4 regions of the Enterobacter sp. QK-SA4 genome follow, and region 1 is predicted to be linked to each of the others. Evidence: predicted binding sites of a transcription regulator. Region 1 holds the regulator's gene; each other region holds the start of a gene.
The links. Region 1 encodes Fur, which represses iron uptake genes when iron is present. Its sites were predicted from a motif close to ATAATAATGAGAACNACTATCAA; they were not measured.
Positions count from the first base shown of each region.

Region 1 (3,107 bases):
CCAGCTACAAATTTGATGTCGCGGGTAGCCCGCTGAGCACCAGCTACCAGTTCTACGGTACGCGCGACAAGGTCAGCAACGGTGGCGTCAACGACATTTATGACGGCACCGCGTGGCTGCAGGCGTTAACCTTCGGCTATAAGGTTGGTCAGGTTGATTTGCGTCTGGAAGGCACATGGGTGAAGGCGGAAGGGCAGCAGGGCTACTTCCTGCAGCGTATGACCCCGACCTACGCCTCCTCCAACGGTCGTCTTGATATCTGGTGGGATAACCGCTCTGACTTCAACGCCGACGGTGAGAAAGCGGTCTTCTTTGGCGCAATGTATGACCTGAAAAACTGGAACCTGCCGGGCTGGGCCGTGGGTGCCTCTTACGCTTACGCCTGGGACGCAAAACCTGCCGATATGGCCACGCCGGACGCATACTACGATCCCAACTATCGCCTGAAAGAGTCTTCCTACAGCCTCGATGCTATCTATACCCTGCAGGATGGCCGCGCGAAAGGCACGATGTTCAAACTTCACTTCACTCAGTATGACAACCACTCCGATATCCCGAGCTATGCGGGCGGTTACGGCAACATCTTCCAGGATGAACGTGACGTGAAATTCATGGTTATTGCCCCATTCACCATCTTCTGATGAACGCACCGGCGGGCTGAGTCCCGCCGGTATGGAGACTGTACATGATGAAAAAAATCGTAATCGTCGCGTTGCTGGCATCAGGGCTGGTGGCGTGTGCTCAGAATCAGGCGCCGAAAGAGGACTCCCGTCTGAAGGAGGCGTATAGCGCCTGCATAAATACTGCGGAAGGATCGCCGGAGAAAATTCAAGCCTGTCAGAGCGTGCTGAACGTGCTGAAGAAAGAGAAAGCGCATGAGCAGTTCGCGACGCAGGAGAACGTCCGCGTGATGGATTACCAGGCCTGTATCCAGGCGCGTAAAACCGGTAACGATCAGGAAGTGGCGAAGCGTTGCGATAAGATCTGGAACGAGATACGCAATAACAATAAATAAGTGCTTTACGCCCGGTGGCGCTGCGCTTGCCGGGCCTACAAAGGTGTCATAGCCCGTAGGCCCGGCAAGCGCAGCGCCACCGGGCTTTTTCAGGCAAAAAAAAAGCCAACCTTGCGGCTGGCTCAGAGTATGAATACTGATTATTTCGCGTCGTGCGCGTGGTCGTCTTCGCGGCAGTCGCCTTCAGCGCAGTGACCGTAAAGATACAGGCTGTGGTTCGTCAGGCGGATGCCATGACGCGCCGCGATTTCACGCTGGCGTGATTCAATGGAATCATCGCTGAATTCAATGACCTTGCCGCAATCGAGGCAGATCAGGTGATCGTGGTGCTGCTGCTGGGTCAGTTCGAAAACAGATTTACCGCCTTCGAAATTATGACGGGTAACAATGCCCGCGTCATCAAACTGGTTCAGCACGCGATAGACGGTAGCCAGCCCGATCTCTTCACCCATGTCGATAAGACGTTTATAGAGGTCTTCCGCACTGACATGGTGATTGTCTGGACCCTGAAGCACTTCAAGGATTTTTAACCGAGGAAGCGTAACTTTCAGGCCAGCCTTCTTTAATGCGGTATTGTTGTCAGTCATGCGGAATCTGTCCTGTTGCTAAACGATTCACTTCTGTAGGAAGTGACAGAAAATGCACCCGGGATAATGCGTCTCATTATAGAACTGCCATGGCTAAATGAAAACTGCAAGTCTCAGGCAAAATATGCTTATAAAAACGTGGTATCACCAACAAACTTGCTCAATGGAAAACCACGTTTTATCAGGGAGACATTGTACAGGTCTGGGCGAAAAAGTTAAAAGATTGTAGCGATTAATTTAATCGGTTTGACCTGGAGCACGGGCGCAGCCGCCGCTGCGCCGCGATAAAATCAGGCGTTCAGAATATCGTCCAGGTGCAGTTCCTCACGGATCTGCTTAACCCACTTCTCAACGCGCTCTGCGGTCAGCTCTGGCTGACGGTCTTCGTCGATGGCCAGACCCACGAAATGATCGTCATCGGCCAGGCCTTTAGACGCTTCGAAGTGGTAACCGGCGGTCGGCCAGTGGCCTACGATAATCGCGCCGTTCGGCTCAATGATATCGCGGATGGTGCCCAGCGCGTCACAGAAGTATTCGGCGTAGTCTTCCTGATCGCCACAGCCAAACAGGGCGACCAGCTTACCGTTGAAGTCCACTTCTTCCAGCGTCGGGAAGAAATCATCCCAGTCGCACTGGGCTTCACCGTAGTACCAGGTTGGGATACCCAGCAGCAGAATGTCATAGCCTTCGAGATCTTCTTTGCTGCTCTTGGCGATGTCATGCACATCAGCAACGTCTTTACCGAGCTGTTTTTGAATGTTTTTCGCGATATTTTCGGTATTGCCGGTATCACTGCCAAAGAAAATGCCGATGATTGCCATGAGTAAAATAACCTCTTGAAACTTAATAGTATGGTGGCGCAATTTGGCCACGGATAAGGGCAATAATAGCAGAACTGGCAACCCTGCGGAAACAGCTATCGCGCAGGACTGCACTCTGTGCTACATGAAAAGGGTAATTAAGGGAATTTTCAGACTTATGCCTGGCCGCGCAACGTCTCAAGCTGGGCGATCAGCATCTCTTCAATGAGCTCGCTACGGCTGATATTTCGGGCCTCGGCCAGCTCATTAAGTGCATCGACCGCGTCGGCGTTGAGCTTCAGTTCGACACGCTTAAGCCCACGATTTTTATCGCGTTTAAGCTGGTTGCGTTTATTGATACGCAGCTGTTCATCGCGCGAAAGCGGATTCGTCTTGGGTCGTCCCGGGCGACGCTCATTCGCGAACAGATCTAGTGTCGTACGGTCCGTTTGTTCTTTGGCCATGATTCTGAGACTTCGGGGGAAACACGCCGCCCTGCTAATGCCCGGGCGATAAGCGCGCCATCATACATCACCAAAAACGGCACGCCAACGACTGGACGCCTGCAGCCTTCCAGTCGCTTTCTTTTTAATCAATTTGCAGTATCAGCGAGATAGCGGCGAATGGTGCGCAGCACAGCATCCGGTTTTTCCGCATGCACCCAGTGCCCTGCACCGGCAATCACGTGGGCGCGAGCCTGCGGGA
Region 1 is NZ_JBXFXH010000007.1:3,451,688-3,454,794, reverse strand. It holds partial or broken gene chiP (chitoporin ChiP) at 1-641, shown strand, start outside; gene chiQ (ChiQ/YbfN family lipoprotein) at 689-1,015, shown strand; gene fur (ferric iron uptake transcriptional regulator) at 1,156-1,602, opposite strand; gene fldA (flavodoxin FldA) at 1,893-2,423, opposite strand; gene ybfE (LexA regulated protein) at 2,579-2,866, opposite strand; gene ybfF (esterase) at 2,995-3,107, opposite strand, start outside.

Region 2 (3,107 bases), 2.7 Mb from region 1:
ATGCGGTAACTGCGCCAGCCAGCCTTTTACGACGCGGGTATTCCCAAGCCAGCGGCCCTGCAGATAGCTCAGCCAGCAGCCCAGGCTGGCTGCAGAGGTGAGAATAACCATCGTTGGCGTGAAGTCCATGACGCCTTTCCCGATTAATGCCCCGGCAAGTAAAAGCAGGCTGTCACCGGGTAAAAACGAGGCTGGCAGTAATCCATTTTCCAGAAACAGTGTTGCGAACATCACGAGGTAAACGATACCGACGACGTGAGGATCCGCCAGCGCGGCAAAGTCGTGTTGCCAGAGCGCCGCGATAATATCTTGAATAACAGCCATGGACTTTCCTGTGGAACAGCAGATATAGCGCTATTGTACTCCCTTATTCGCCCGTCGGGTTTGATCCCGGGCGCAACTCATGCAGACTTTTCTCATCGCCGTGTCCACAAAAGCGTCCAGAGAGTACATTTTCAGCCAGCACTCTACACGATACGCTCGAACCCTGCTGCTAAATCGGCAATCAGATCGTCAACGTTTTCTAAACCGATATGCAGTCGAATCAAGGTACCGCTGAAGTCCACTTCACCGCCGGGACGCAGAGCCGCAACCTGTTCCGGCTGATTAGGCAGGATCAGTGATTCAAAACCGCCCCAGGAGTAGGCCATGCTGAAGAGGGTAAAATTATCCAGATAGCTCGCCAGCTCGTCGTTATTTAGCCGCTTTTTCAGTACGAACGAGAACAAACCGCTGCTGCCCGTAAAGTCACGCTGCCAAAATTCGTGGCCTTTACTGCCCGGTAGCGCGGGATGATTCACGCGCTCAACCTGCGGATGCTGCGCCAGCCATTCGGCCACCTTCAGGCTGCTTTCATGGTGCTGACGCAGGCGAACGCCCAGCGTGCGGAGTCCGCGGCTGGTCATGTAGGCCGTATCTGCATCCACCATCTGGCCCATCAGGTAGGCATTTTCACGCAGCTGATCCCAGCAGCGCGCATTGGAAACCGCGGTGCCAATCATGCCGTCAGAGTGGCCTATCAGGTATTTCGTCGCCGCCTGAATCGAGATATCAACGTCGAATTCCAGCGCTTTAAACAGCACGCCCGCCGCCCAGGTGTTGTCGATCATCACGATCGCCTCTGGGGCTTTGCTGCGCACGGCCTTCACGATAGCCGGCACGTCGTGAACTTCCATGGTGAGCGATCCCGGAGATTCCAGGAACACAATGCGCGTGTTTGGCTGAATAAGTTCGGCAATGCCTTCGCCAATCAGCGGGTCGAACCAGCCGGTCGTTACGCCGAGCTTGCTGAGGATTTTGGTACAGAAGTCCTGGCTGGGTTCATAGGCGGTGTTGGTCATCAGGATATGGTCGCCCTGTTCCACAAACGCCAGAATGGTGTTGGCGACCGCCGCCGCCCCGCACGGGAACAGCGCGCAGCCCGCGCCGCCTTCCAGCTCGCACATCGCCTCCTGCAGCGAAAAATGGGTTAGCGTGCCGCGACGGCCATAAAACAACCCGCCTTTCGCGCGGTTGCGCGTGGCAATTTTTTTCTCCTCAACGGTATCAAACACCAGCGAGGAGGCTCGTTGAATCACGCTGTTGACCGATCCCTGCGTATATTTTTTGCTGCGTCCTGCCTGTACCAGCGTGGTATCAAGATGCTTCTTTGTCATGTTCGCTAACCCTGTTTTTATACGTCTGGACGTCCAGACTACCACGATTGGAAAAAACTGCACCCCGAGGCTTATCGAATAAGCAGAAAATATTAGCAAAAATTCGCATAAGAAATTTTTACTGCGTAAGCGCAAGGAAAGTGAGCGAAAATTACGGCACCATGCAAATACTAATGAGAACTACTATCAATTCGACGACGTTTTGATATTATTACGCTCAGATTTTGTGATTTGCGTCCTGGAGATACAGAGTGGGTAATAATTTGATGCAGACGGATCTCTCCGTTTGGGGCATGTATCAGCATGCTGACATCGTGGTTAAGATTGTGATGATCGGCCTGATTCTGGCGTCCGTTGTCACCTGGGCTATTTTCTTCAGCAAGAGCGCCGAGCTGCTTTCTCAGAAGCGCCGCCTTAAGCGGGAACAGCAGCAGCTGGCAGAAGCCCGCTCTCTGGATCAGGCTGCAGATATGACCTCATCCTTTCACGCGAAAAGCCTGACCACCCTGTTAGTGAATGAAGCACAGAACGAGCTGGAACTCTCCGCTGGCAGTGAAGATAACGAAGGCATCAAAGAACGTACCGGTTTCCGCCTGGAGCGTCGCGTTGCGGCCGTTGGCCGACACATGGGACGCGGCAATGGTTATCTGGCGACCATCGGCGCGATCTCACCGTTTATCGGTCTTTTCGGAACGGTCTGGGGCATCATGAACAGCTTTATCGGTATCGCGCAGACCCAAACCACCAACCTGGCGGTCGTGGCGCCGGGTATCGCAGAAGCGCTGTTGGCGACGGCAATCGGTCTGGTTGCCGCTATTCCGGCGGTGGTCATCTACAACATCTTCGCGCGTATGATTGGCAGCTACAAAGCCACGCTGGGTGACGTTGCCGCGCAGGTTCTGCTGCTGCAAAGCCGCGATCTCGACCTGAACGCCAGCTCGGTTAAGCCGGTGCACGCGGCGTCTAAACTGCGCGCAGGTTAAGAGTATGGCGATGCGTCTAAACGAAAATCTGGACGATAACGGCGAAATGCATGAAATCAACGTGACGCCGTTTATCGACGTCATGCTGGTTCTGCTGATTATCTTCATGGTGGCCGCACCGCTGGCGACGGTGGATGTGAAGGTTAATCTGCCTGCCTCTTCCAGCCAGCCCCAGCCGCGCCCGGAGAAGCCTATCTACCTGTCGGTGAAGGCGGATAAATCCATGTTCCTCGGGAATGACCCGGTGACGGCCGACTCGGTCATCCCGGCGCTGGAGCAGCTTACGGGCGGTAAGAAAGACACCACGGTCTTCTTCCGTGCGGATAAAACCGTTGATTATGAAACCATGATGAAGGTAATGGACACGCTGCATCAGGCGGGTTACCTGAAGATTGGACTGGTCGGCGAAGAGATAGCGGCCTCGAAGTGATAAAGAAGCTGGCGAAAGCCGGCTTTTTTTATACCTGCT
Region 2 is NZ_JBXFXH010000007.1:801,411-804,517, forward strand. It holds gene yghB (DedA family general envelope maintenance protein YghB) at 1-324, opposite strand, end outside; gene metC (cystathionine beta-lyase) at 468-1,655, opposite strand; gene exbB (tol-pal system-associated acyl-CoA thioesterase) at 1,907-2,638, shown strand; gene exbD (TonB system transport protein ExbD) at 2,643-3,068, shown strand.
Region 2: exbB (tol-pal system-associated acyl-CoA thioesterase) is a predicted target of Fur. The motif match lies at 1,823-1,845, and genes of this name have one in related genera.

Region 3 (3,107 bases), 3.4 Mb from region 1:
ACGCAGCCCAGGCTCAGCACGCCCACCGGACGACGCCCGGCGTTATTCCACTCCTTCAGTACCAGCCCAACCAGTCCGCCACACAACACGTAGAAGCTCATATGCAGCATCCAGCTTATGTAGTCGTACTGTGGTGGGATGCTGGCGTGGCCCCAGGCGTAGAAAAAGAACTGCAGATACCACATGAGGCCGCCCAGCATCGACAGCAGCACATTGGTGATGATTAAGGATTTTGCCAGTGAGAAATCGGCTTTTACCGACAAATCCTTCACTTTTGCCAGACGAATAAAGCAGAAGCCGAGGTTTACCAACGCGCCGCCGCCCATGATCACCACGTAGCTTGGCAGCGCCACGTACAGCGGGTCGACGCCCAGCGCGGCGGCCGCTTCGTGCATGGGTTTTGCGGCGTTCATGGCGAACGACATGCCCGCCGAGAAGATGCCGCACATCACTGCCAGCAGCAGCCCCTTCTTCAGGTTAAAGTCTTCGGCTTTGATGCCCATCTTGCGCTCTTTCAACTGTCCCGCGCGGGTGACGATACCCACGCCTATCACCGCAACAAGCACGCCAAGCAGCGTCATTTGCCCGCCTTTGGTGTTGATCAACACGTCGACATTGCCGTTAAGAATGGGCGTCATCAGCGTGCCGACGATGAGCGTAATGCCAATTGCGATGCCAATACCCATCGACATCCCGAGGTAGCGCATGGTCAGGCCGTAATTGATGTTGCCGATGCCCCACATCGCCCCGAACAGAAACACTGGCAGGAGGGTGGAGGCACTGAAGGAAGTAAAGTAGCCCCAGAAATCCGGGAGCAGCATGGCGCTAATGGTCCACGGCAAAATCAGCCAGGACACGGTACCGCCAACTGACCACATGGTTTCCCACGACCACCCTTTCACCTTTTTAAACGGGGCATAGAAACAGGCTGCACTGGCCGCGCCTATCAAATGCCAGAAGATACCCATCGTAATCGCATGATTCATTTTTACGTCCTCATCGTTTTTATAGCCGGTGGCTTCCCCCCGGCTTGATGAGTGTAAAAATTAGGCAGTTCAGGAACCTTCAGACTGTTGCCGCAATTTAGTTTTGGATGGCAATCAGCACGTTAACCGGGTGAGCAGACTCACAATTTTGTGATAAGGCAAAAATCAAATAACCTTATAAAAACTACGGCATTGATAATCATTTTCAATATCATTTAATTAACTATAATGAACCAACTGCTTACGCGGCATTAACAGCTGTGCCGCCCGACAATAATGGAGAGGATTATGAGTTATACACTGCCATCCCTGCCGTATGCCTACGACGCACTGGAACCGCATTTCGACAAGCAGACGATGGAAATCCATCACACTAAACACCACCAGACCTATGTGAACAACGCGAACGCCGCGCTGGAAAGCCTGCCAGAGTTCGCTAACCTGTCTGCTGAAGAGCTGATCACCAAGCTGGACCAGCTGCCAGCGGACAAGAAAACCGTTCTGCGTAACAACGCTGGCGGCCACGCTAACCACAGCCTGTTCTGGAAAGGCCTGAAGACCGGTACCACCCTGCAGGGCGACCTGAAAGCGGCTATCGAGCGCGACTTCGGCTCCGTAGACAACTTCAAAGCGGAATTCGAAAAAGCCGCTGCAACCCGTTTCGGCTCTGGCTGGGCGTGGCTGGTTCTGAAAGGCGACAAGCTGGCGGTAGTGTCTACTGCTAACCAGGACTCCCCGCTGATGGGTGAAGCAATCTCTGGCGCATCCGGCTTCCCAATCCTGGGCCTGGACGTGTGGGAACACGCTTACTACCTGAAATTCCAGAACCGTCGCCCGGACTACATCAAAGCCTTCTGGGACGTGGTGAACTGGGACGAAGCAGCAGCGCGTTTCGCCGCTAAAAAATAAGGTTGCATTGACGCCTGTGAGAAGCGAGTCTTATGACTCGCTTTTTTTGTATCTGTATACCCGTCATACTTCAAGTTGCAGGTGCGTTGGCTGCGTTCGCTCACCCCAGTCACTTACCTGAGTAAGCTCCTGGGGATTCACTCTCTTGCCGCCTTCCTGCAACTCGAATTATTTAGGGCATAAAAGGAGCAGCGATGCATTATCCGGTGAATGTATTTACAGGCAAGGTAAGGGAGTACGACGGCAGCCGCCCGAGTGCCATCGCCAAAATTCAGGTCGACGGTGAGCTGACGTTAACCGACCTCGGGCTTGCGGGTGACGAGCAGGCCGAAAAGAAAATCCACGGTGGGCCCGATCGCGCGCTGTGCCACTACCCGCGCGAACACTACCAGCACTGGAAAACCGAATTCCCCGAGCAGGCGGACCTCTTCGTCGCCCCCGCGTTTGGCGAGAATCTCTCCACCGAAGGGCTCACCGAAAAGAACGTGTTTATCGGTGATATCTACCGCTGGGGCGATGCCCTGATTCAGGTGACGCAGCCGCGCTCGCCGTGCTTCAAGCTCAACTACCATTTCGGTATTCAGGATATGTCGGCCCAGCTGCAAAAGGCGGGTAAAACCGGCTGGCTGTATCGCGTGGTGCTGGCTGGGCAGATTTCAGCGGACGCCCCGCTTGAACTGGCGTCGCGCCTGAGCGATGTGTCTGTTTATGACGCCTGCGCCATTGCCTGGCATATGCCGTTTGACGACGAACAGTATCACCGCCTGCTGTCGGCGGCGGGGCTATCAACCAGCTGGACGAGAACGATGCAGAAGCGGCGTTTAAGCAGCAAGATCGAGGACAATTCGCGGAGGTTGTGGGGGAAATAACTGCCCCTCACCCCGGCCCTCTCCCCAAAGGGCGAGGGTGAAAAAACCTCACTGAGCAGTCACCTCTCCCCTATGGGGAGAGGTGTAGGATGAGGGGAAAACTAAGAACGCTTATACAACGGTAACCACAGCGTTAACCGTAGTCCACCCAGCGGACTGTCATCGGCTTTCACCCAGCCACGGTGCTGCTGCATGGCAGTTTCAACAATCGCCAGACCCAGTCCCGTACCACCTGATTCCCGGTCGCGCGCCTCATCGGTACGATAGAACGGACGGAAAATCTGCTCGCGGTCTTCCGGGCTGACGCCAGGACCGTCGTCATCGACAATGACGGTGATCCCGT
Region 3 is NZ_JBXFXH010000007.1:53,497-56,603, forward strand. It holds gene rhaT (L-rhamnose/proton symporter RhaT) at 1-986, opposite strand, end outside; gene sodA (superoxide dismutase [Mn]) at 1,275-1,895, shown strand; gene yiiM (6-hydroxyaminopurine reductase) at 2,090-2,764, shown strand; gene cpxA (envelope stress sensor histidine kinase CpxA) at 2,866-3,107, opposite strand, start outside.
Region 3: sodA (superoxide dismutase [Mn]) is a predicted target of Fur. The motif match lies at 1,179-1,201, and genes of this name have one in related genera.

Region 4 (3,107 bases), 3.0 Mb from region 1:
GTGCGGAGAGATCAGAACGGTGAAGCGCTCTTTGCGGGTCGGCAGCGGGATCGGACCACGGACTTGCGCACCAGTGCGCTTAGCAGTCTCGACGATTTCCGCGGTTGATTGATCGATCAGACGATGATCAAACGCTTTAAGGCGGATACGGATTCTTTGGTTCTGCATGAGACCAGAGCTCCAATTATTTTATAAACGAAAATGATTACTCCTCAAACCCATTACGATTGATGGGAGAGTGTAACCGTTCTTACGTAGCTCCCCAATTGGGAGCATTGTTGAGTAACAAAATGAGCTACTCTGGTTCTGATTGAACCCGCCGTCAATTACGACAAGCCCGCGCATTATACGTAAATCTGGACAAGACGCAAGTGCCGTTTAGAAATTAAGCGCCAGAGGCGCAGTATGCGTAAGGGCGCGCAACTTTTTACGCAATGTATCCCTTCTCAAGGCTTTGTCTCGAGCCCCTACGCAAGTGTCGTTTTTATAGATTGCCGACCAGGCCGATTATAGCGAGGATGCGCTCAAACCCCTTTGAGGCCTTTGCCATGTTAACCACCCTCCCCTTTTTGCTGATCTATTTTTCGCTGACTGCCTTTCTTGTACATGCGGATATTCGCTACGGACTGCTTCCCGATAAATTTCTCTGCCCGCTGCTATGGGCGGGCCTGCTCTTCCAGCTCTGTGTCCAACCTGATTTTCTGCCAAGTGCAGTGGTGGGTGCGATGGCTGGATATGTCGGCTTTGCCGTTATTTACTGGGGATATCGGTTTATCTGCCGGCGTGAAGGGATGGGATACGGCGATGTAAAATACCTGGCGGCGCTTGGTGCGTGGCATGGCTGGTGCATACTGCCTACGCTGGCGTTACTCGCTGCGCTTATGGCGCTACTTAGCATTCTTGTGTTTTCGTTACTCACCGGCGATAAGGGAGCATTAAAAAACCCACTGCCTTTTGGGCCATTTCTGGCAGCAGCGGGTTTATGCGTAGGCTGGAAGACGGTGATTACTCTTCCACTTTAATCTGCGACTGAAGGTAGTTCTGCAGACCGATTTTAGCAATCAGATCCAGCTCCGTTTCCAGCCAGTCAATATGGCCTTCTTCATCGGCCAGGATCTGGATCATCATATCGCGACTGACGTAGTCATGTACGCTGTCGGCATAGGCAATGGCTTCACGGAGATCTTTGGCGCCTTCCAGTTCCAGCCTGAGGTCGGAACGCAGCATCTCTTCGACATCTTCTCCGATGCCCAGCTTTCCGAGATCCTGCAGGTTTGGAATACCTTCAAGGAATAAAATACGCTCGATATATTTATCAGCGTGCTTCATTTCATCAATCGATTCATGGTACTCAACGTCGTTCAGACGTTTAAGCCCCCAGTTTTTGAACATTCTCGCGTGAAGAAAGTACTGGTTAATTGCGACAAGCTCATTTCCCAATAATTTATTGAGATAACTTATGATTTTAACATCACCTTTCATTATATAGTCCCTCCGCTTCCACTCATTGAAGCGTAGATCGGGCTACAGGGATGTCAAAAAAAAGATGGGCGCTTACGCGATCTCTTTGTATTCCGGGATCTGCATCAATTCGTCCTGCATGATCTCTCGCGCAGCACGTACACATTTACCGCATTGATTTCCCACAGGAACAAATTTGCGTAGCTGCTGAAATGACTGAGGCTGAAACTGACGAACGGCCTGACGTATTTTCTTGTCGCTTACACCATTACATAAACAAACGTACATAGAGACTCCCGTTCAAATTATGCGCAAAGTGTAAGTGAGAATGGTTATGATTACAATAGCACAAACGCCACAATACGGGGCGGGAGCAGGCAAAAAATGCGTAATTTTGTGACAGTACCTGAGTGGTAGAAAACAAAAAAGGACGCCGAAGCGTCCTTTTTTTATTCGGGGATAATTAATTAGCCCAGAACTTTAGCAACAACGCCCGCGCCAACGGTACGGCCGCCTTCACGGATTGCGAAACGCAGACCGTCGTCCATCGCGATTGGGTGGATCAGCGTCACAACCATCTTGATGTTGTCGCCTGGCATTACCATCTCAACGCCTTCTGGCAGTTCGATGGTACCGGTCACGTCAGTTGTACGGAAGTAGAACTGTGGACGGTAGCCTTTGAAGAACGGAGTATGACGGCCGCCTTCGTCTTTGGACAGAATGTACACTTCAGATTCGAACTTGGTGTGTGGCTTGATTGAGCCTGGCTTCGCCAGAACCTGACCACGTTCGATTTCTTCACGTTTGATACCACGCAGCAGAACACCAACGTTCTCACCAGCACGGCCTTCGTCCAGCAGTTTGCGGAACATTTCAACGCCAGTACAGGTAGACTTCGCAGTCTCTTTGATACCAACGATTTCAACTTCTTCGCCAACTTTGATGATACCGCGCTCAACACGACCGGTAACAACGGTACCACGACCGGAGATGGAGAATACGTCTTCGATTGGCAGCAGGAATGGCTTGTCAATCGCACGCTCTGGTTCTGGGATGTAAGAATCCAGGAAGCCAGCCAGTTCGATGATTTTCGCTTCCCACTCTGCTTCGCCTTCCAGCGCTTTCAGAGCAGAACCACGAACGATTGGGGTATCGTCGCCCGGGAAATCGTACTGAGACAGCAGTTCACGAACTTCCATCTCTACCAGTTCCAGCAGCTCTTCGTCATCAACCATGTCGCATTTGTTCAGGAACACGATGATGAAAGGAACGCCTACCTGACGACCCAGCAGGATGTGCTCACGAGTCTGAGGCATTGGGCCGTCAGTCGCAGCAACAACCAGGATCGCGCCGTCCATCTGCGCAGCACCGGTGATCATGTTTTTAACATAGTCGGCGTGGCCTGGGCAGTCTACGTGTGCGTAGTGGCGAGTCGGGGTGTCATATTCAACGTGGGAAGTGTTGATGGTGATACCACGAGCTTTTTCTTCTGGTGCGTTATCGATCTGGTCGAATGCACGAGCAGAACCACCGTAGGTTTTAGCCAGAACGGTAGTGATTGCAGCAGTCAGGGTAGTTTTACCATGGTCAACGTGGCCAATAGTACCAACGTTGACGTGCGGTTTTGTACGTTCAAATTTTTCTTT
Region 4 is NZ_JBXFXH010000007.1:408,088-411,194, reverse strand. It holds gene rpsJ (30S ribosomal protein S10) at 1-168, opposite strand, end outside; gene AC1VYI_RS03410 (prepilin peptidase) at 549-1,022, shown strand; gene bfr (bacterioferritin) at 1,006-1,482, opposite strand; gene bfd (bacterioferritin-associated ferredoxin) at 1,555-1,749, opposite strand; gene tuf (elongation factor Tu) at 1,929-3,107, opposite strand, start outside.
Region 4: bfd (bacterioferritin-associated ferredoxin) is a predicted target of Fur. The motif match lies at 1,784-1,806, and genes of this name have one in related genera.